4 regions of the Arthrobacter sp. MDT1-48-3 genome follow, and region 1 is predicted to be linked to each of the others. Evidence: riboswitches for the same ligand, from Rfam matches in the RefSeq annotation. Region 1 holds a riboswitch; each other region holds the start of a gene.

Region 1 (4,688 bases):
ACGGGCCGGCGGCCCGCGTCGAAGATCCTGAACTCCTCACCACGTTGTGGGGTACAGCAGCCGAGGAGCCGTGGGCGCCCGGCCTGCGCGACCTGTTCTTCGCCCTGACGCCCGCACATGTGCGCGGGCGCCGCCTGCACACCACCCACTAGTCGCTGTCGGGTACGGGCAGCCTGTCCGACGCTCACCCGATCGGCCGTGCTCGGTCCCGGTGCGCCTGCTGCGGCCGCCGCCATCGGCCTCTATCGGCAGCGGCGACGCAGGTCTACCGTGAGTGCATGTCGAGCCCTCCCGTATCCCCGGCCAACCACGACACCGATGCGACCGGCGTGCTCATGCGGGACGTGATGGGGCAACTGCTCCAGAAGCTGAGATACGAGCCGACCGCGAAGCGCGTCCGCGCCACGCTCGGCGGACAGACTGTCGTGGACACGACGCACGCGATGCTCGTGTGGGAGCCGCGCAGGGTCGTGCCCGGGTACGCCGTCCCGTACCAGGACATCCGCGCCGAGATCTCGCCCCGCACCCCACCGCCACCCGAGAACGGTCCGGTCGGATTCATGCTGCCCGACCTGTCGACGATTCCCGTGTTCGACCCGCGTATCCCCTTCGACGTGCGCACGACCGCGGGCGAGCCGGTCGGGATACGCGTCGCTGGAACGGAGGCCGTCGCGTCCGGATTCCGCGCACGCGACCCCGGCCTCGACGACTACGTGATCCTCGCATTCGCCGACTTCGACAGCTGGTTCGAGGAGGACGACGAGATCATCAGCCATCCGCACGACCCGTACGGCCGCATCGACATCCGAGGCACCTCCCGACACGTGCAGCTGATGCTCGACGGACACATCCTCGCCGACACCACCCGGGCGCGGATGCTGTTCGAGACGACCCTGCCCGCCCGGTACTACCTTCCGGTCGAGGACGTCGTGGCGCCGCTCGAGCCCAGCTCGACACGGTCCATGTGCTCGTACAAGGGCTACGCGACCTGGTACTCCGCGATGGTGGGAGACAGGAGGGTGGATGACATCGCGTGGCAGTACGAACACCCCCTGAGTGACGCGGCCGAGGTGCAGGGCTACGTCGCGTTCCTCGACGAGCGGCTCGATCTCGTCATCGACGGCGAGCAGCAGGAACGTGCCCTCACCCCGTGGTCGTGATATCGGTGGTCGTGTCACGGGCGGTGATCGACGTCGGCACGTCGCGTCGGCGGTGACCTGAGCACCCGGGGTGACGTGGGCTTCCCCGCCGAGGACCGTCGCGGTCTCAGGCCTGCCGCGGCGTCAAGGGTCTCCGCACCCCCCGGTCCTGTCCGGGAAGGCCCAAGGCACCGGCCGTGCCGACTATGCTCGCGCCATGGACCAGCAACTGCACTTCGTCACGGTCGCCACCCGCGACCTCGACGCCGCGCGATCGTTCTACAGCGGATTGGGCTGGTCCCCTGCGCTCGACGTCCCGGAGGAGATCATCTTCTACCGGGTGGCGCCCGGTCTGCTCCTGGGGCTGTTCCGCTCCGACAAGTTCGCGCAGGACGTCGGGCTCGCTGCGGCGCCCGTACCGTCCGGGATGACGCTGTCGCACAATGTCGGCAGCCCCGACGAGGTCCGCCGGCTGGTGGCCAGGATGGCGGACGCCGGCGGGACCATCCTCAAGGAGCCCCGCGACGGCTCCTTCGGGGGCATCTTCCACGCCCTGGTCCGGGATCCGAACGATGTCGTCTGGGAGATCGCCTTCAACCCCGGCTGGCGGATCGACGACGACGGGGGCGTCGTCATCGGCTGATGCCGGAATCAGGTGCGGCACCGGCTCCCCTGCTGTCGTATTCCCTGTCCGCCAGGTATTCGACGGGACACTGCGCGGGTATCGCAGGTCCCGGTCATATTTCTTCTTATTCGCAGGACCGCCCGTCTCCCTGCCTATATTGAATCCAGCTTCAAGAGATGCGGTCGGAAAGCTCCGACTGGACCGCACACCAACCCCATGTTCCTGGGTGGTTCGGATGACGAAGCGGCCTTCGCCATGGCACGTGAGTGCCCGTCCGGCGCGGGCAAGAGCACACCGAAAGGCACTCCCGTGAGCTGTAACGCCCTCCCCCTCCCTTAGCAGGCCCTGCGCGTCCAGCGCATCCTGTTGCTCCTTTCTCCCCTTTTCCGGTGAATTCCGCCGTGCGCGGCACCGGACCCCTCAGAGGAATTCTCCATGAATGCATCCGTAATTCCCCCTGCCCGGAATCACCGGCCGGTCCGCCGGCTCACCACGTTATCGGCCGTCGCCCTGGTGGCCCTTGTCAGTGGCTGCGCCGGGCCGGCGGCCTCCACCTCGGAGGCGGCCGGTGAGCCCGTGTCCGGAGGGGTCCTGGACGTGTCGATCTCGGCCGAACCGGGGTGCCTCGACGGCCACGGCATCTCGGCGACCCAGCAGCAGTTCCTGGGACGCCTGATCTACGACAACGTGGTGACGCTGGACGAGAACGGGGACATCGCGCCCTACCTCGCGGAATCATGGGACATCTCGGAGGACGGCAGGACCTACACCTTCCACCTCAAGGAGGGCGTCACCTTCAGCGACGGCTCGCCGTGGAACGCGGAGGTCCTCGGCCAGAACTTCGAGCACATGCGGGACCCCGCGACGAAGTCACCGCTCGCCGCCGCGTACATCGCCCCCTACGTGGACGGCACGGTCCTGGACGAGTACACCTTCGAGGCCCACCTCGAATACCCCTACACCCCGTTCCTCTACACCCTCGCGCAATCCTGGCTCGGGATGAACTCGGGCAAGGCCATCGCGGAGGCTCCCGAGACCCTGTGCCAGCAGCCGATCGGGACCGGCCCCTTCACCGTCGCGGACTACCAGCCGGGCCAGAGCATCACCTACACGAAGCGCGAGGGCTACGACTGGGCGCCGGAGTGGCTCGAGGGTGACGGCGAGGCATATCTCGACGGCATCGAGGTGACCCTCGTCGGCGAGCCGGTGATCCGGCACCAGTCCCTCGTCTCCGGGCAGTACGACCTGACCGAGAACCTCGCGCCCCAGAACGCGGCGGCTGTCCAGGCAGACCCGAACTTCACCTACGAGAACCTCCCCCGCACCGGCAGCCCCTACGTGCTGAGCTTCAACCTCAGCCGCGCGCCGTTCGACGACCTCGCCGTCCGCCAGGCCTTCGCCGCCGCCGTGGACACCGCTGCGGTCACCGAGAGCCTGGGCTTCGGCACCTACACGCCGATCGACGGGTTCCTCTCGAAGGAGAGCAAGTACTACGACCCGACCGTCGAGGGGACGCTCACCCACGATCCCGAGCGCGCGAACCAGCTGCTCGACGACGCAGGCTGGTCCGAGCGCGACGGCGAGGGCTTCCGCACGAAGGACGGCCGACGGCTGGTCGTCGAGGTACCGACGGTGGAGAGCTCGACGCCGAGTCCCCTGCTGGTCCAACTGCAGGGCGAGGCCCGCAAGGTCGGCTTCGACCTCCAGATCATCCAGCTGCCGCAGGCGCAGCTCAGCGAATTGCGCTACGCCGGTGACTACGACGCGCTGGCCGGCGTGTGGCACACCAACACCACCGACGTCCTGTTCATCCGGTACCACTCCTCGGAGATCACCGGCGAACGGATCGGCCAGAACTCGTCCTACGTCGACGATCCGGCGCTGGACGAACTGCTCCTGACGGCCCGCGGGTCCGACGACGGACCGGAGGCTGAGGAAGCGTACTCGAAGGCGCAGCACCGGCTGCTCGAGATCGTGCCCGGCGTGCCCCTCTACGAGAATCCGAGCCAGTTCGCGTACGCCAAGACGGTCCATGATGTCGCCGTCGACACGTCCCACCCCGTGCCCGTCCTGACCTACGCGTGGAAGGCGGAGTAGGTGCCGATCCTCCGACGCATCCTCACGCGCCTGCTGGTCGGCATCGGCGTGCTCTGGGGCGCGGCAACGCTGACCTTCCTCGCGGTCTACCTGATCCCGGGCGACACCGCTCTGCTGATCCTCGGCGGTCCGGACGCGCGGCCCACGGCCGAGACCCTCGCCCAGGTCCGCAGCGACTACCTCCTCGACCAGCCGTTCATCGTGCAGTACGGCAGCTACCTCGGCAACCTGCTGCAGGGTGACCTGGGCCAGTCCTACCGGCTCCGGCTGCCCGTCACGGATGCCATCGGCCAGCAGATCGGCGCGACGGCGGCCCTCGCGGCAGCCGCCGTCGCCGTCGCCCTCCCGCTGACCCTCGCCGTCGCCGTCCTGTCCGCGCAGCGGGCGAACTGGATCCGGTCGATCGTCTCCGGCGTCGAAGTGGTCCTCGCCGCGACACCGACCTTCATCATCGGGTTCGCCCTGCTGATCGTCTTCTCGTTCTCTCTGCGCTGGTTCCCGATCGGTGGCAATCAGGGCGTGGCGGCACTGGTCCTGCCGGCGTTCACGCTGGGCCTCGCCGTCTTCGGGGCGCTCTCGCAGGTCCTCCGCAACGAACTCGAGGACGTCCTGGAGCAACCCTTCATCCTCACGGCGAGGTCCCGCGGGATGCGCGACCTCCCGGTGCGTGTGCGGCACGCACTCCGGCATGCCGCCATCCCGGTGATGACGATGTCAGGATTCGTCGTCGCCGCGCTCCTCGGCGGATCGGTGATCGTCGAGACCCTGTTCAGCCGGCAGGGCATCGGTTCGCTGACACTGGCCTCCGTCTACAACAAGGACCTCCC
Region 2 (4,688 bases), on a different contig from region 1:
ACGCGCCGTTACGGAACGACCACCAGCGACGCACGGCGGCGAGCGTGCCACCCGCGCTGAACGCGAGCAGGACGATCTGCTGCAGGTAGAACCAGCGGCTCTCGACCGCACCTGTGCCGCCCGCGCCCAGCGCGATGCTGGTGGCTAGGGTGACGGTCAGCACGAGACCCACCCAGGAGAGCGTGCTCCAGAGCATCCGTTCCCGCAGGCGGCCCGCAGATTTCCAGCTGTCCATCCCCTCAGCGTAGGCGTCCGGAGAGCATGCGCGGCCCACGGACCGCGCACGCTCTCCGGTCCGCTACGGCCGTACGCGCGCGCTGGCGTTCGCGATCAGGTCCAGCGCCTGCTCGGGGAACCAGGCACCGGCCGCAGGATCCACGCGGCCCCACTCCGGGTCCACGCCCCCGTTGTCCGTCAGGCCGCGGCTGCACTCCCCGTCGGACTCTCCCGGGACCTTGATCCAGAGGAAGGCGTCGGCGAGTTCGTTGCCCGTGTCGGAGGTCGGGAGGTAGCCGAGTCCGCGGCCCGGAGGATTGCACCAGACCTGGGGATCCGGGTAGGCGCCCGACGGGACCCAGGGGCCCCGTCCGTTGCGGCTCGTGTCGATCACGAAGTGTGCGAGCTCGTCCGACGACGGTGCGTTCGGAGCACCGGCGACATGCTGCGCGTACCACGCGTCCGTCAGCCCCCAGGTGGAGAAATCGGCCGGCGAGGCCGGGTAGTACTGGCTGGCGCAGGATCCGTAGGCCCCGGGGTCGATCTCGGTGGCGTAGTGGATGCACTGCGACACCCAGCTGCCGAACTTCAGCTGCCGCTCGGTGAGCTCGTAGTTGGAGACGTTGAGGAAGAAGCCGTCGGCCTTCTGTACGCCGGCCTTCACGAGCCGGCTCGAGATCTCGCCCGTACCGAGCCAGGCGCTGTGGGTGCCGTCGAGGTAGACCTTGGTGTCGGGCAGTGCCTTGAGGCGGTCCACCGCGTAGTTGAGCATCTCGAAGCGTTCCGCTGCAGCGCTCGCGGCGTCCGCCTCTGCCGGCTGGCACCACTCGAGGGCGCCGTCGAGCCCGCGGTACCAGGGGATGATGCCGAGGCCGTCCGGTTCGAGGATCACCATCGCCGCCCTGTCCTGGATCCCGGCGGCGAGCGCGTCGATCCAGGCCTTGTAGCCGGCGACGTCGGTCGCGCCACCGGCGGAGTACTGCGAGCAGTCGCGGAACGGCAGGTTGTAGGCCGCCAGCACGGGGACCTGCCCCTTGCCCGCGGCGCGGTGCGTCGTGTTGCGCACCTGCTGGGTGACGGCCTTCGGATCGCTCCCGGTGACCCAGACGGCCTGCGGCGTCGAGACCATGGCACCAAGGCGGTCGGCGGTGGCACGATCACCCGAGGCTCGCAGGTCGGCGATCTGCCGGTGGGCCTCGTGGTAGTGGCTCTTCTCCGGGATGTAGAACCCGGTGGCCGTCGTTCCGTCCGGACGGTCCGGCCCACTCTTCTGGCCCTGGGCCACGGCGGGCAATGCGGAGAATGCGGTGGACGCGAGGACCCCGGCCAGGGCCAGGGTCATGGCGCACGTTCTGGAAATGCTGAGCATCATTGCTCCTCATGTCGATGGGTATCGGGCGGAGTAGCCCGAGCGGGAGACGCCGCTCATCCCCATGGAAGCGCTCCCACGGTCAGTCTTCGGTGGATCCCGGAACTTTGTCAAGGTACCCAGCACACTGATTGCTGCGGTGGGCTTCTCCACGCGGAGACACATTGTTTGGAACTGCGGCGCCTCTGGTGTCACACTCGTCGTGACCATCCCGAGCGGCTGAGAGATCTGGCTCACTGACGCCGCAGCAACCCTGGCCTCCGCGTCCCCGCGGCGACATTAGGGTGCTACTGCCAGACCGATGGAGGAAACCATGAGCGTCGCCGACCTTTCCACCCCTCTGAAATTCGCCTACTGGGTCCCCAACGTCAGCGGTGGCCTGGTCGTCTCGACCATCGAGCAGCGGACCAGCTGGGACTTCGACTACAACAAGAAGCTCGCGCGGATCGCCGAGGACGCCGGGTTCGAATACGCACTGTCGCAGACCCGCTACGCAGCGTCCTACGGTGCCGACAAGCAGCACGAGGCGACGAGCTTCTCCCTCGCCCTGCTGGCCGCGACCGAGAAGCTGAAGGTCATCGCCGCCGTCCACCCGGGCATGTGGCACCCCGGGGTGCTCGCGAAGTACATCATCACCGCCGACCACATCTCGAACGGCCGCGCAGCCGTCAACATCGTCTCCGGCTGGCTGAAGGACGAGTTCATCAACTTCGGCCTCGACTGGCTCGAGCACGACGAGCGCTACGTCCGCACCGAGGAGTTCATCCGCGTGCTGCGCGGACTGTGGACGGAGGAGGGCTACAGCCAGGACGGCAAGTACTACACCATCAAGGACTTCACGCTGAGCCCGGCCCCGGTTGCCGTGCCGGGCCGCCCCCACCCCGAGATCTTCTTCGGCGGGAACTCGACGGCGGCCCAGGCGACGGCCGGCCGCGTGGCGGACTGGTACTTCTCGAACGGGAAGGACCTCGAAGGCTTCAAGGACAACATCGCCGGCGTCCGGGCCTCCGCCGAGCAGGCCGGCCGCCGTCCCCGCTTCGGGCTGAACGGCTTCGTGATCGCCCGCGACTCCGAGAAGGAGGCCCGCGACACGCTCCGCGAGATCGTCGAGAAGGCCCACCGCCCCGCCGTCGAGGGATTCCGCAACGCCGTCCAGGAAGCCGGACCGTCCACGAAGGACGGCAAGGGCATGTGGGCCGACTCGACGTTCGAGGACCTCGTGCAGTACAACGACGGCTTCAAGACCCAGCTCATCGGCACGCCCGAGCAGATCGCCGAGCGCATCGTGGAGTACAAGAAGATCGGCGTGAACCTCCTGCTCACCTGCTACCTCCACTTCCAGGAGGAGGTGGCGGCGTTCGGCACGGACATCCTCCCCATCGTGCGTGAACTCGAGGCCGACGCCGCCCGTGCCGCGGGAGTGGAATTCGATCCGGACGGCACACTCGCCGTCCCCAGCAAGGCAGGTGTCTGATGGCAGAACGTTCCTTCGGTTTCCGTACGCGCGCACTCCACGCCGGCGGCACTCCCGATGCCACCCACGGCGCGCGCGCCGTCCCGATCTACCAGACGACGTCCTTCGTCTTCAAGGACACCAACGACGCCGCCAACCTGTTCGCGCTGCAGAAGTACGGCAACATCTACTCGCGCATCGGCAATCCCACGGTCGCGGCGTTCGAGGAGCGCATCGCCTCCCTCGAGGGCGGCATCGGGGCGGTGGCGACGGCGTCGGGCATGAGCGCCGAGTTCATCACCTTCGCCGCGCTCTGCCAGGCGGGCGACCACGTCGTGGCCGCATCGCAGCTGTACGGCGGAACGGTCACCCAACTCGACGTCACGCTGCGCCGCTTCGGCATCGAGACCACCTTCGTCCCCGGGACCGACCCCGCGGACTACGCGGCCGCCATCCGCGAGAACACCAAGGCCGTCTACGCCGAGGTCATCGCGAATCCCTCGGGTGAGATCGCCGACCTCGCAGGCCTGGCGAAGGTGGCCCACGACGCCGGGATCCCCTTCATTGTCGACTCGACGCTCAGCACGCCCTACCTCGTGCGGCCCATCGAGCACGGAGCGGACATCGTGATCCACTCGGCCACCAAGTTCATCGGCGGGCACGGCACCACCCTGGGCGGCGTCATCGTGGAGAGCGGCCGGTTCGACTGGGGCAACGGCAAGTTCCCCATGATGACCGAACCGGTCCCCTCCTACGGCAACATCCAGTGGTGGGCGAACTTCGGCGAGTACGGCTTCCTGACGAAGCTCCGCACGGAGCAGTTGCGCGACATCGGGCCGTCGCTGTCGCCGTCGTCGGCGTTCCAGCTCCTGCAGGGCGTGGAGACCCTCGCGCAGCGGCTCGACGAACACCTCGAGAACGCGCAGGCCGTCGCGGAATGGCTGCAGGCCGATCCGCGCGTCGAGTACGTCAACTACGCCGGTCTTCCCACCCATGTCCACCACGAGCGTGCGAAGACGTACCTGCCGCAGGGCCCCGGCTCCGTGTTCAGCTTCGGCATCAAGGGCGGCCGCAAGGCGGGCCAGAAGTTCATCGAGTCGCTGCAGCTCGCCTCGCACCTCGCGAACGTGGGCGACGCGCGCACCCTCGTGATCCATCCGGGCTCGACGACCCACCAGCAGCTCTCCGCCGAGCAGCTGGTGGCGGCGGGCGTCCCCGAGGACCTCGTGCGCATCTCTGTGGGCCTGGAGGACCTCGACGACATCCTGTGGGACCTGGACCAGGCCCTCGACATCGCCGTGGATTCCTCCGACGCGGAGTTCGACGAGCTCCCGCAGGAATCCGCCGGGGAGAACGACGACGACCCGTCGGCAACGCGGGCAGTAGGAGTGGGAGCATGAGCGGCACGGACGCACCGGCACGGACCTGGGAGGGACCATCGGCCCCTGAGCGCCTCAGTCTGCTGAGGAATGCGCGGTCGGTGGCGATCGTCGGCGCATCGGACAAGCCCTCCCGGGCCTCCTACTTCGTGGCGACCTACCTGCAGTCCTCCTCGCCGTACCGCCTGTACTTCGTGAACCCTGTGGCCAAGGAGATTCTCGGGCAGTCCGCCTACGCGTCGCTCGCGGACCTCCCGGAGGTGCCCGACGT
Region 3 (4,688 bases), on a different contig from region 1:
GATGGTGTCGCCGGAGCGTTCGTAGACGGCGACGCCCGCCGGTTCCCCGTCGAGGCTCGCCGTGTAGCGGCTCTCGTCCTCGTTGTTGCTGACCTGGATCTCGTTGTTTCCGGTACTCATGTTTGTCACTGTGGCACCCGGCCTGCAGGGCGGTCAACGCCCAGGGGTGCGTTGTGCCGCCCGGCGCAGCACGCGCGCGACACTGCTGTCCATGGCTGCCGTTCCGCGATGTGGGAAGGATGTCCTGCGACGGATCCGGACGCCGTCGTGCCGCGGATCCGGTGCGTCGTCGTGCCGTGGCGCTGCGCGCCCGTCGTGTCCTAGTCGCGTGGGGCCGGCGTGCCGTGGCGCTGCGCGCCCGTCGTGTCCTGGTCGCGTGGGGCCGGCGTGCCGTGGCGCTGCGCGCCCGTCGTGTCCTGGTCGCGTGGGGCCGGCGTGCCGTGGCGCTGCGCGCCCGTCGTGTCCTAGTCGCGTGGGGCCGGCGTGAGACCCTGCCGGACGGAGCTTCCGTTGAGCAGCCAGGCGACCGCTTCCGCCTCGGAGGTGAAGAAGCGCGTGTCGGTGGGGGAGCGGTGGGAGAAGCCGGACATCACCTCGTCGACGGCGTCCTCACCCACGAGTGCCACTCTCGAGAAGCCGCGGTAGGCGGCCATGCCGACGCGTGCCTCGGGGGTGATGCCGGTGATGCCGTGCATGTGCACCAGCAGCGGCAGTGTTGCCGGGCCGTGGAACTCGGCCAGGGCGCGAGCGGCGGCGACAGCGTGAGGATGGGTGATCTCGACACCGCGCCTCCACCGCAGCCACAGGATCCCCTTGTCGAGGTGGGCGCTGAATGGGTCCATCGTGGTCCTTACCGGAGGAACAGGGGCAATGGTGTGTCAGCGTAGCAAGGTGCACCCCCGAAGTCGGCTGCGCGTCCACGGTATGGTTCTCGTTCCGGGCCCCTAGGCAGCGGGTAGCGTCTCGTTCATGACACTGAGCATTCTGGTGACGGGAGCAAGTCGCGGTATCGGTGCGGCGATCGCGCACGAGCTCGCCGGCAGGGGACATCGCGTATGCGTGCACGCCGGTCGCGATCTGCAGGCCGCCGAGGCCGTCCGGGAGGCGTTGCCGGGTACGGGACACGCCGTCGCGATCGGGGACGTCGCCGATCCCGAGGCGTGCCGGCAGCTCGTCGATGCTGCCACCCGGGACCTCGGCGGGATCGATGTGCTCGTGAACAATGCGGGCATCTTCGAGGCGCATCCTGTCGACACGGTGTCCTTCGAGGACTGGCAGCGAGCATGGCGGCGGACGCTCGACGTCAATCTGGTGGGGCCGGCGAACCTGGCCTGGCTGGTGGCGCGCCGGCTGCTCGACCGGCCGTCGGGGCCGAACGGCGGACGGCTCATCAGTGTCGGATCTCGAGGCGCCTACCGGGGTGAGCCCGCCACGCCGGCCTACGGTGCGAGCAAGGCGGCCCTGCACTCGATGACGCAGTCCCTCGCCGTCGCGCTTGCGCCGCACGGCATCCTCGCTGCAGCGGTGGCGCCCGGCTTCGTCGAGACGGACATGGGACGGACTGTGCTCGACGGCCCCGGGGGAGATGCCGTGCGTGCCCAGAGTCCGTTCGATCGCGTGGCGACCCCGGAGGAGGTGGCGCAGGCCGTGGCCTGGCTCGCCACCGATGCGCCGCTGTGGGTCAGCGGCACCGTCGTGGATGCCAACGGGGCGTCCTACTTGCGCTGACATCGCGCCGCGTGAGATCGCGGGTTTCGAGCGTCGAGCCAGGGACCGCGATCCGGGACCGAGGACAGCTGTGCGAGGCCCACCCTGATGAAACGACGACGCACGGTTCCGGCGCCGGGTTCCACCGTGCGCCAGGGAAGGCATGCTGATCGTGACGCTCTGTGACAGGTGCGTCTGGACGGTGATGCAGGCGGGCCTCTACGCTCGTCAGCAGAATCAAGAGTTCCAACGCAAAACCCTGGTTTGTTGGACGGCAACCCTCTCGCTGTAGTGGGGTGCCCCAGGTGAGGATTCGGCCCGGGCTGCACCAGCCGGGCAAGTATGGCGCTTCCCCACGGCAGTGCCCCGACGTGAGGACCTCCCATGCCCGTATCACCGCGCCGTATCCGCTTCAACGCCTTCGACATGAACTGCGTGGGCCACCAGTCACCCGGTCTCTGGCGCCATCCGGAGGACCAGTCGTGGCGCTACAAGGACCTGCGCTACTGGGCCGATCTGGCGAAGACGCTGGAGAAGGGCCTGTTCGACGGCATCTTCATCGCCGACGTCCTCGGCACCTACGACGTCTACGGCGGATCCAACGAAGCGACCCTGCGGCAGGGTACGCAGACCCCGGTCAACGATCCGTTCCTGCTCGTGTCCGCCATGGCACTCGTCACCGAACACCTCGGGTTCGGCGTCACCGCCGGCACCGCCTACGAGCACCCGTATCCGTTCGCGCGCAGGCTCTCCACGCTGGACCACCTCACCAACGGCAGGGTCGGCTGGAACGTGGTGACCGGCTACCTGCCCTCCGCTGCGCGCAACATGGGCAACGAGGACCAGCTCGAGCACGACGAGCGCTACAACCACGCGGATGAATACCTCGAGGTCCTCTACAAGCTGCTCGAGGGATCCTGGGAGGACGACGCCGTCGTGCGTGACCGCGAAACCGGTGTCTTCACGGACCCGGCCAAGGTGCACGACATCAACCACGACGGCACCTACTTCACCGTCCCGGGCATCCACCTCAGCGAGCCCTCGCCGCAGCGCACCCCCGTCATCTTCCAGGCCGGAGCGTCCTCGCGAGGGATCGCCTTCGCGGCGGGCAACGCCGAGGCGGTCTTCGTGGGTGCACCGACCAAGGAGATCCTGAAGGACGTGGTGAAGAAGATCCGCGACGCCGTCGAGGCCGAGGGTCGCGACCGCTACTCGGTGCGGATCTACACGCTGCTCACCGTGATCACGGACGAGACGGAGGAGAAGGCCAAGGCGAAGCACGCCGAATACCAGAAGTACGTCAGCTACGAGGGAGCGCTCGTGCTCGTCTCCGGCTGGTTCGGTGTGGACCTGTCCGTCTACGGCCCCGACGAACCGCTCGGCGCCGTGAAGTCGAACGCCATCCACTCCGCTGTGGCCACCTTCCAGAAGGTGAACGACGACGGCGCGCCGTGGACCGTGCGGGACATCGCCGAGTGGGCGGGAATCGGTGGACTGGGTCCGCGGATCGTGGGGTCGGGCAAGCAGGTCGCGGACGAGCTCCAGGCGTGGGTGGAGGAGACCGACGTGGACGGATTCAACCTCGCATACGCGATCACACCCGGATCCTTCGAGGACGTCATCACGCATGTGGTCCCGGAGCTGCAGAAGCGCGGAGCGTATCCGACGGAATATGCCGAGGGGACGCTGCGCCAGAAGCTGTTCGGCAAGGGCGACCGGTTGCCTGAGGAGCACCGCGGCGCGAGCTTCCGCCTTCAGCCCGTCCGTCCCTGACGCACTGCGTAACCGCGCCGTCGGGGTTCGTTCTTTGACTGAGTACAAGCTGGGCCGGCATCTGCCCGGCATTTCGACCGGCATGCGGGAATAGGCGTGCGCTGGGGGCTGAACACTTTCGTATGGGTGGCCAGCCCCCACAACCGGGGACTAGCGTCGGAACCAAGACATCCGACGACCAGAAGGAGTTCCCATGTCACGCGTAGCCATCATCGGTGGGCACGGAAAAGTAGCGCTGCACCTCACGAAGATCCTCACGGGCCAGGGTCATCAGGTCAGTTCGATCTTCCGCACCCAGGACCATGCTTCCGACGTCGAGCAGGCGGGCGGCACGCCCGTGGTGGCCGACGTGTCCGAGCTGTCGGTGGCGCAGATGGCCGACGTCTTCCGCGGGCACGACGCCGTCGTGTGGTCTGCCGGTGCCGGTGGCAGCAGCCCCGAGGCCACGTACGCCGTGGACCGGGATGCAGCAATCCGTTCGATGGATGCAGCACAGGAAGCCTCGGTCGGACGGTACGTCATGGTGTCCTACCTCGGCGCGAGCAAGAATCACGGTGTGCCCGAGGACAACGGGTTCTTCCACTATGCGGAGGCGAAGGCTGCTGCGGACGAGCACCTGCGCAACTCCGAACTCGCCTGGACGATCCTGGGCCCCGGTGCCCTCACCACCGATCCTGGTACGGGGAAGATCGAGGTCTCGGACAAGCCGCAGCAGGATTCAGTGCCGCGTGAGGACGTTGCGCATGTTGCCGCAGTCGTCCTCGGCAACCTCGGCACGGTGGACAAGACCATCCAGTTCAACAGCGGCGAGACGCCGATCGCGGACGCCATCGAGGCTGCTCTCTAGGACTGTGCCGGCACTATGCGGACGGCCCGCGGGGTGAGCGCGCCGTCCGCAGGGTATTCCTGTGCTGTTCAATACCGCTGTTCAATACCGCTGCCCAGTACTGCTGGGTCAGTGCCGCCGTGTTGGGCCAGTGATTCAGCGCCGCGGGTCCGGGTCGGTGCGGGTGTAGCTGATTGCCTGGTCCGGTTGCTTGTCGTAAAGCATTCTTCCGGCTTGCCGGTAGGTGTTCTGTCGGGGCGTGCCCGCCCGGCCGGGGTTGCCGGGGGCGTGGAACCAGGGGATGCCGTTGCGCGGTTCGACGGTCCAGAGGCCCTGGTGGATGACGTGGTGGTGCCGGGTGCAGAGCAGGACGCCGTTGCTG
Region 4 (4,688 bases), on a different contig from region 1:
GTGCAGGCGATGACGGCGCACCGCTGAACGCGCTGCGGATACATGAGTGCCCATTCGAGGGCGCGCGCCCCGCCCATCGAGCCGCCGAGGACCGAGTGCCACCGGCCGATGCCGAGCCGGTCGGCCAGCAGGGCCTCGGCCCGGACGGAGTCCCGGATGGTGATCAGGGGGAAGCGCGAGCCCCACGGCGTCCCGTCGGGCGCGAGGCTGGCCGGCCCCGTCGAGCCGTAGCAGCCTCCCAGCATGTTGATCGACACCACGAAGTACCGGTCGGTGTCCACCGTGCGGCCGGGACCCACGAGCGAATCCCACCAGCCCTCCTCCTCCGAGTCGCCGCGTGCCGCGTGCGAGCTGCCGGTCAGGGCATGCTGCACGAGCACGGCGTTCGACCCGTCCCGGTTCAGCCGGCCCCAGGTCTCGAAGGCGAGCTGCACGTCCGGCAGCGTGCCGCCCGTCTCCAGGGCCAGCGGACCGATCGGCGCGATGCGCAGGAGCCCGTCCCCCGGAGGGCGTGCGCCGTCGATCCCGGGGTGCAGCGGAGCAGGAGGGTAGGTCGTCACGAAGGGCTAGGCTCCTTTGGCGGCGCGGAAGCCCGCGTCGAGGTCGGCGAGGATGTCGGTGATGTTCTCGAGGCCCACGGAGAGGCGCACGAGGCCCGGGCGCACTCCGGCGGTCAGCTGCGCCTCCGCCCCCAGCTGGCTGTGGGTCGTGGACGCCGGGTGGATCACGAGCGAGCGCACATCGCCCACGTTCGCGACGTGCGAGTGGAGTTCCAGCCCGTCGACGAAGCGCTTGCCGGCCTCGAGTCCCCCGACGATGTCGAAGCTGACGATCGCGCCCGTGCCGTTGTTCCGCCCGTACTTCCTGCCGCGCTCGTACCAGGGACTCGAGGCGAGGCCCGCATAGGAGACGCGCTCGACGTCGTCGTGCCCCTCGAGCCACTCGGCGACGGCCTGGGCGTTCTGCACGTGGCGCTCCACGCGCAGGCTGAGGGTCTCCAGACCCTGCGCGATGAGGAAGGCGTTGAACGGCGACACGGACGAGCCGAGGTCGCGCAGCAACTGGACGCGGGCCTTGAGGATGTAGGCGAGGTTGGCGCCGAGGGCGCTGCCGACACCGAGGTCCCGTGCGTAGACGAGTCCGTGGTAGCTCTCGTCCGGGGTGTTGAAGCCCGGGAAGCGCTCGGGGTACTGGGCGAAGTCGAAGTTCCCCGAATCGACGATGACGCCGGCGATGGCATTGCCATGCCCCCCGAGGTACTTCGTCGCGGAGTGCACCACGATGTCCGCACCCCACTCGATGGGCCGGATCAGGTACGGCGTGGACAGCGTGTTGTCCACGATCAGGGGGATCCCGCTCTCGTGCGCGACCGCGCTGATGCCCTCGATGTCGAGGACGTCCTGCCGGGGGTTGGACACGACTTCCCCGAAGAAGAGCTTGGTGTTCGGCCGGACGGCGTCGCGCCACTGCTCGAGGTCGTCAGGGTCCTCGACGAAGGTCGTCTCGATACCGAACCTCTTCAGCGTGTGCTTGAAGAGGTTGTACGTGCCGCCGTAGAGGCTCGGGCTCGCCACGATGTGGTCACCCGCCTCGGCGATGTTCAGCACCGCGAAGGTCTCCGCCGCCTGGCCGGAGGCCAGGAGCAGCGCGCCGACGCCGCCCTCGAGGCTCGCGATCCGCGTCTCCACCGCTTCCTGCGTGGGATTGCCGATGCGCGTGTAGATGGGCGCGAGTTCCGTCAGTGAGAACCGGTTCGCGGCGCTCTCGGCACTCGGGAAGACGAATGACGACGTTTGGTAGATGGGCAGCGCACGCGCTCCCGTGGCGGTGTCCGGCACCTGGCCGGCGTGGATCTGGCGTGTCTCGAAGGACCAATCGTCGGACATGGTGCTCCCTGTAGGAAGGGGCTCCGCCGGGTTCCGATGCTCCCGTCGGTGGACGCCGTTCCAGGAGACCGGGCCCGCAGGAGCCCGCGCTTGCACGACGCCGGTGTGGCGCCGAACCTGGTCTTCACCCGGGGCACCCCACCGCGGTTGGAGGGTTGCCGGCCAGCAAGCCGGGGCTTCGTGCTGGCACTCATGACCTGCATTCATGAAAGCCCATCGGGGCGTATCCGGCAACCCGTGTGACCCTCCGTGAAGGAGCGGCTCACCCCCTTCGGCGGTCGGTCGAACGGGTAAGGCAAGCCTTAGTCGAGACGCAGATCACTTAGTGCCAAAATATCGGCATGCGCCTGGACCACGTCTCTTATGCCTGCGAACCCGATGGACTTGCTGCGACCGCCGACCGGATCTCGGCCAGGCTCGGCATGGAACCGGTGAAGGGCGGTGTGCACCCCCGCTTCGGCACCCGCAACATGATCTTCCCGCTGGTCAACGGCCAGTACCTGGAGGTCGTCGAGGTCCTCAACCACCCCGCGTCGGACAAGGCGCCGTTCGGCCAGGCCGTGCGGGCGCGTTCCGAGGCCGGTGGAGGCTGGATGGGCTGGTGCGTCGCCGTCGACGACCTGGGACCCTTCGAGGAGCGGCTCGGCCGCGGTGCGGTTCCCGGCAACCGCAAGTTCCCGGACGGCCAGGAGCTGACCTGGCAGCAGATCGGCATCAAGGGCCTCATCGCGGATCCGCAGGTGCCCTATCTGCTCCGCTGGGACGAGGGCACCGAGTCCCTGCACCCGTCGAAGGCCCGTCCTGCGACGGTCAAGCTGGACTGCCTCACGATCGCCGGCTCGTCCGAGCGCGTCACGGAATGGCTCGGCACGGAGGTCGAGGAGACCCTCGACGGCGTCCAGGTCCAGTGGATCGCACCCAACGGCACCCCGGGCATCATGTCCGTGACCTTCGAGACCGCCGACGGCCGCATCGAGATCTGACCTCCGCCGCGGACGCAGAAGGGACCGGACATGATGTCCGGTCCCTTCTGCTGTGTCGCTGCTGTGGTGAGGAGTGATCAGGCGTGGGTGTAGGTCAGGCAGTCCGCGGCCTCGGCGCCGGGGCCCACCTTGACGGCCGGGGCGCTGCACAGCAGGTCGTGGTTGTAGCTGCACTCGGATCGCTGGCACGCTCCGACGTGCGCGAGCATCTTGGGCAGTCCGCCGCTGATGGACGTGTCGATGAACGTGGCGCAGGACGCGTGTTCCTCGCTGCCCGACACGGTGATGGCGACGGCGGTGCAGCCGTCGTGGTTGAAGGAGCAGTTGTGGACGCTGCATTCAGAGACACTGGTGACGACGCTCATGATTCCTCCTGGCTGGTCCGGTGAGGCCCCGATCGGGGCCGCCGCTTCGCTGAACGGACTCACGGTAACACCGCGTCCACCGGATAATTTAGTCATGATCGGCGTGCGCAATGACCGAAGGTAAGGCTTCGCTCAGGCGGTCACCCGCCGATCCCGATGGCGGGACCGAGCAGGGTGAATCCGACGAAACCCGTGATGTCGATGAGCGCGTGTGCCAGGACGAGCGGCATCACCCGACGGCTGCGCGTGTAGAACCAGGCGAACAGCAGGCCCATGAGCACGTTGCCGAGGAAGGGCCCGAACCCCTGGTACAGGTGGTAGCTGCCCCTCACGAGGGCGCTCGTGAGGACGATGGCCGGGGTCGACCAGCCGAGCTCCCGCAGCCGGAGGAACAGGTACCCCACCACGATGACCTCCTCGAGCACGGCGTGCCGGACCGCCGAGAGGATGAGCACGGGGATCGTCCACCAGTAGGTGTCGAGCGCGGCGGGCACCAGCGCGGTGGTGATGCCGAGCGCGCGGCCGCCGGCATAGACCCCGAGCGTGCCGATACCGATGACCGCCGCCAGGCCGATCCCGAACCCCATGGTCCGCAGGGGCCTCTCGAACGTGAGGCCGAGGCGCCGGAACGCCGAGACCCCGTGGCCACTGAGCAGGAACAGGACCAGGGCCACCGGCACCAGGGCGAAGAAGATTCCCAGCAGCTGGTAGGTGAGGTCGAAGTACTGCCGGTCGTCGAGCACCGGGTTCAGCGTGGTGGTCTGCGCGGCGAGGGGGCCGCGCGTCAGCTTCTCGGCCAGGCTCACGATCGCGTACACACCGGACTGTCCGAGGGACAGGCCGAAGACGATGAGCAGCTCGGCGGTGATGCGGCGCCTCGGGACGGGTGGCTCCGGGTGGACGGCACCGCCCGGTGCTGCTGGAGCGGACGGGGAGGACTCGGCAGTCATGGCGCTATCCTTCCAGCGGCGGCTGGTGATTCCCAGTCCGCGGACATCCGCCTGCCTCCCCTACCGCACGCGGCTCCCGGCCCGCCAGACGGCATGGACGAGCGGCATGCCCGGCCGGTATGCGAGATGCGTGGCCGAGGGCGCGTTCAGCAGTTGCAGGTCTGCACGGTGCCCGACGGCCAGGGAGCCGACCGCGCGCCGGCCGTCCTCGTCGTCGCCCGTGTGGCGCCGGAGCGCGAGCGCTCCGCCGAAGGTCGCGGCGCGGACCGCCTCCTGCACGGTGAGGCCCATCTGGAGGACGGCGGTGGCCACGCAGAAGGCCATCGAGCTCGTGAACGACGTACCGGGGTTGCAGTTGCTGGCGATCGCGAGTTGCACGCCGGCGTCGAGGAGCCTCCGGGCGGGCGGGAACGGCTGGCGCGTGGAGAGGTCGCAGGCGGGCAGGCAGGTGGCCACCGTGCCGGGTTCGCCCCGCGCAGCGAAGCCGGCCCAGGTACCGGCGAG

The links. Region 1 has a riboswitch for S-adenosylmethionine ahead of ACX80L_RS17570 (ABC transporter substrate-binding protein). Riboswitches for the same ligand answer to the same signal wherever they lie in the genome.
Region 2: linked by a shared signal. The riboswitch ahead of sfnG (dimethylsulfone monooxygenase SfnG) and the one ahead of ACX80L_RS17570 (ABC transporter substrate-binding protein) in region 1 are both predicted to bind S-adenosylmethionine.
Region 3: linked by a shared signal. The riboswitch ahead of ACX80L_RS07225 (LLM class flavin-dependent oxidoreductase) and the one ahead of ACX80L_RS17570 (ABC transporter substrate-binding protein) in region 1 are both predicted to bind S-adenosylmethionine.
Region 4: linked by a shared signal. The riboswitch ahead of ACX80L_RS05160 (bifunctional o-acetylhomoserine/o-acetylserine sulfhydrylase) and the one ahead of ACX80L_RS17570 (ABC transporter substrate-binding protein) in region 1 are both predicted to bind S-adenosylmethionine.

The regions. Positions count from the first base shown of each region.
Region 1 is NZ_JBTNDL010000014.1:47,736-52,423, reverse strand. It holds gene ACX80L_RS17585 (pyridoxamine 5'-phosphate oxidase family protein) at 1-152, shown strand, start outside; gene ACX80L_RS17580 (DUF427 domain-containing protein) at 279-1,160, shown strand; gene ACX80L_RS17575 (VOC family protein) at 1,357-1,782, shown strand; SAM riboswitch class IV at 1,932-2,060, shown strand; gene ACX80L_RS17570 (ABC transporter substrate-binding protein) at 2,200-3,861, shown strand; gene ACX80L_RS17565 (ABC transporter permease) at 3,862-4,688, shown strand, end outside.
Region 2 is NZ_JBTNDL010000003.1:298,084-302,771, reverse strand. It holds gene ACX80L_RS09125 (hypothetical protein) at 1-235, opposite strand, end outside; gene ACX80L_RS09120 (glycoside hydrolase family 6 protein) at 299-1,558, opposite strand; SAM riboswitch class I at 1,789-1,893, shown strand; gene sfnG (dimethylsulfone monooxygenase SfnG) at 1,887-3,059, shown strand; gene ACX80L_RS09110 (O-acetylhomoserine aminocarboxypropyltransferase/cysteine synthase family protein) at 3,059-4,438, shown strand; gene ACX80L_RS09105 (CoA-binding protein) at 4,435-4,688, shown strand, end outside.
Region 3 is NZ_JBTNDL010000002.1:511,251-515,938, reverse strand. It holds gene ACX80L_RS07240 (GNAT family N-acetyltransferase) at 1-120, opposite strand, end outside; gene ACX80L_RS07235 (SpoIIAA family protein) at 465-842, opposite strand; gene ACX80L_RS07230 (SDR family oxidoreductase) at 970-1,728, shown strand; SAM riboswitch class IV at 1,943-2,056, shown strand; gene ACX80L_RS07225 (LLM class flavin-dependent oxidoreductase) at 2,092-3,480, shown strand; gene ACX80L_RS07220 (NAD(P)H-binding protein) at 3,674-4,327, shown strand; gene ACX80L_RS07215 (HNH endonuclease) at 4,463-4,688, opposite strand, start outside.
Region 4 is NZ_JBTNDL010000002.1:40,079-44,766, forward strand. It holds gene metX (homoserine O-acetyltransferase MetX) at 1-560, opposite strand, end outside; gene ACX80L_RS05160 (bifunctional o-acetylhomoserine/o-acetylserine sulfhydrylase) at 567-1,886, opposite strand; SAM riboswitch class IV at 1,968-2,084, opposite strand; gene ACX80L_RS05165 (VOC family protein) at 2,228-2,869, shown strand; gene ACX80L_RS05170 (DUF1540 domain-containing protein) at 2,947-3,234, opposite strand; gene ACX80L_RS05175 (CPBP family intramembrane glutamic endopeptidase) at 3,375-4,184, opposite strand; gene hutI (imidazolonepropionase) at 4,245-4,688, opposite strand, start outside.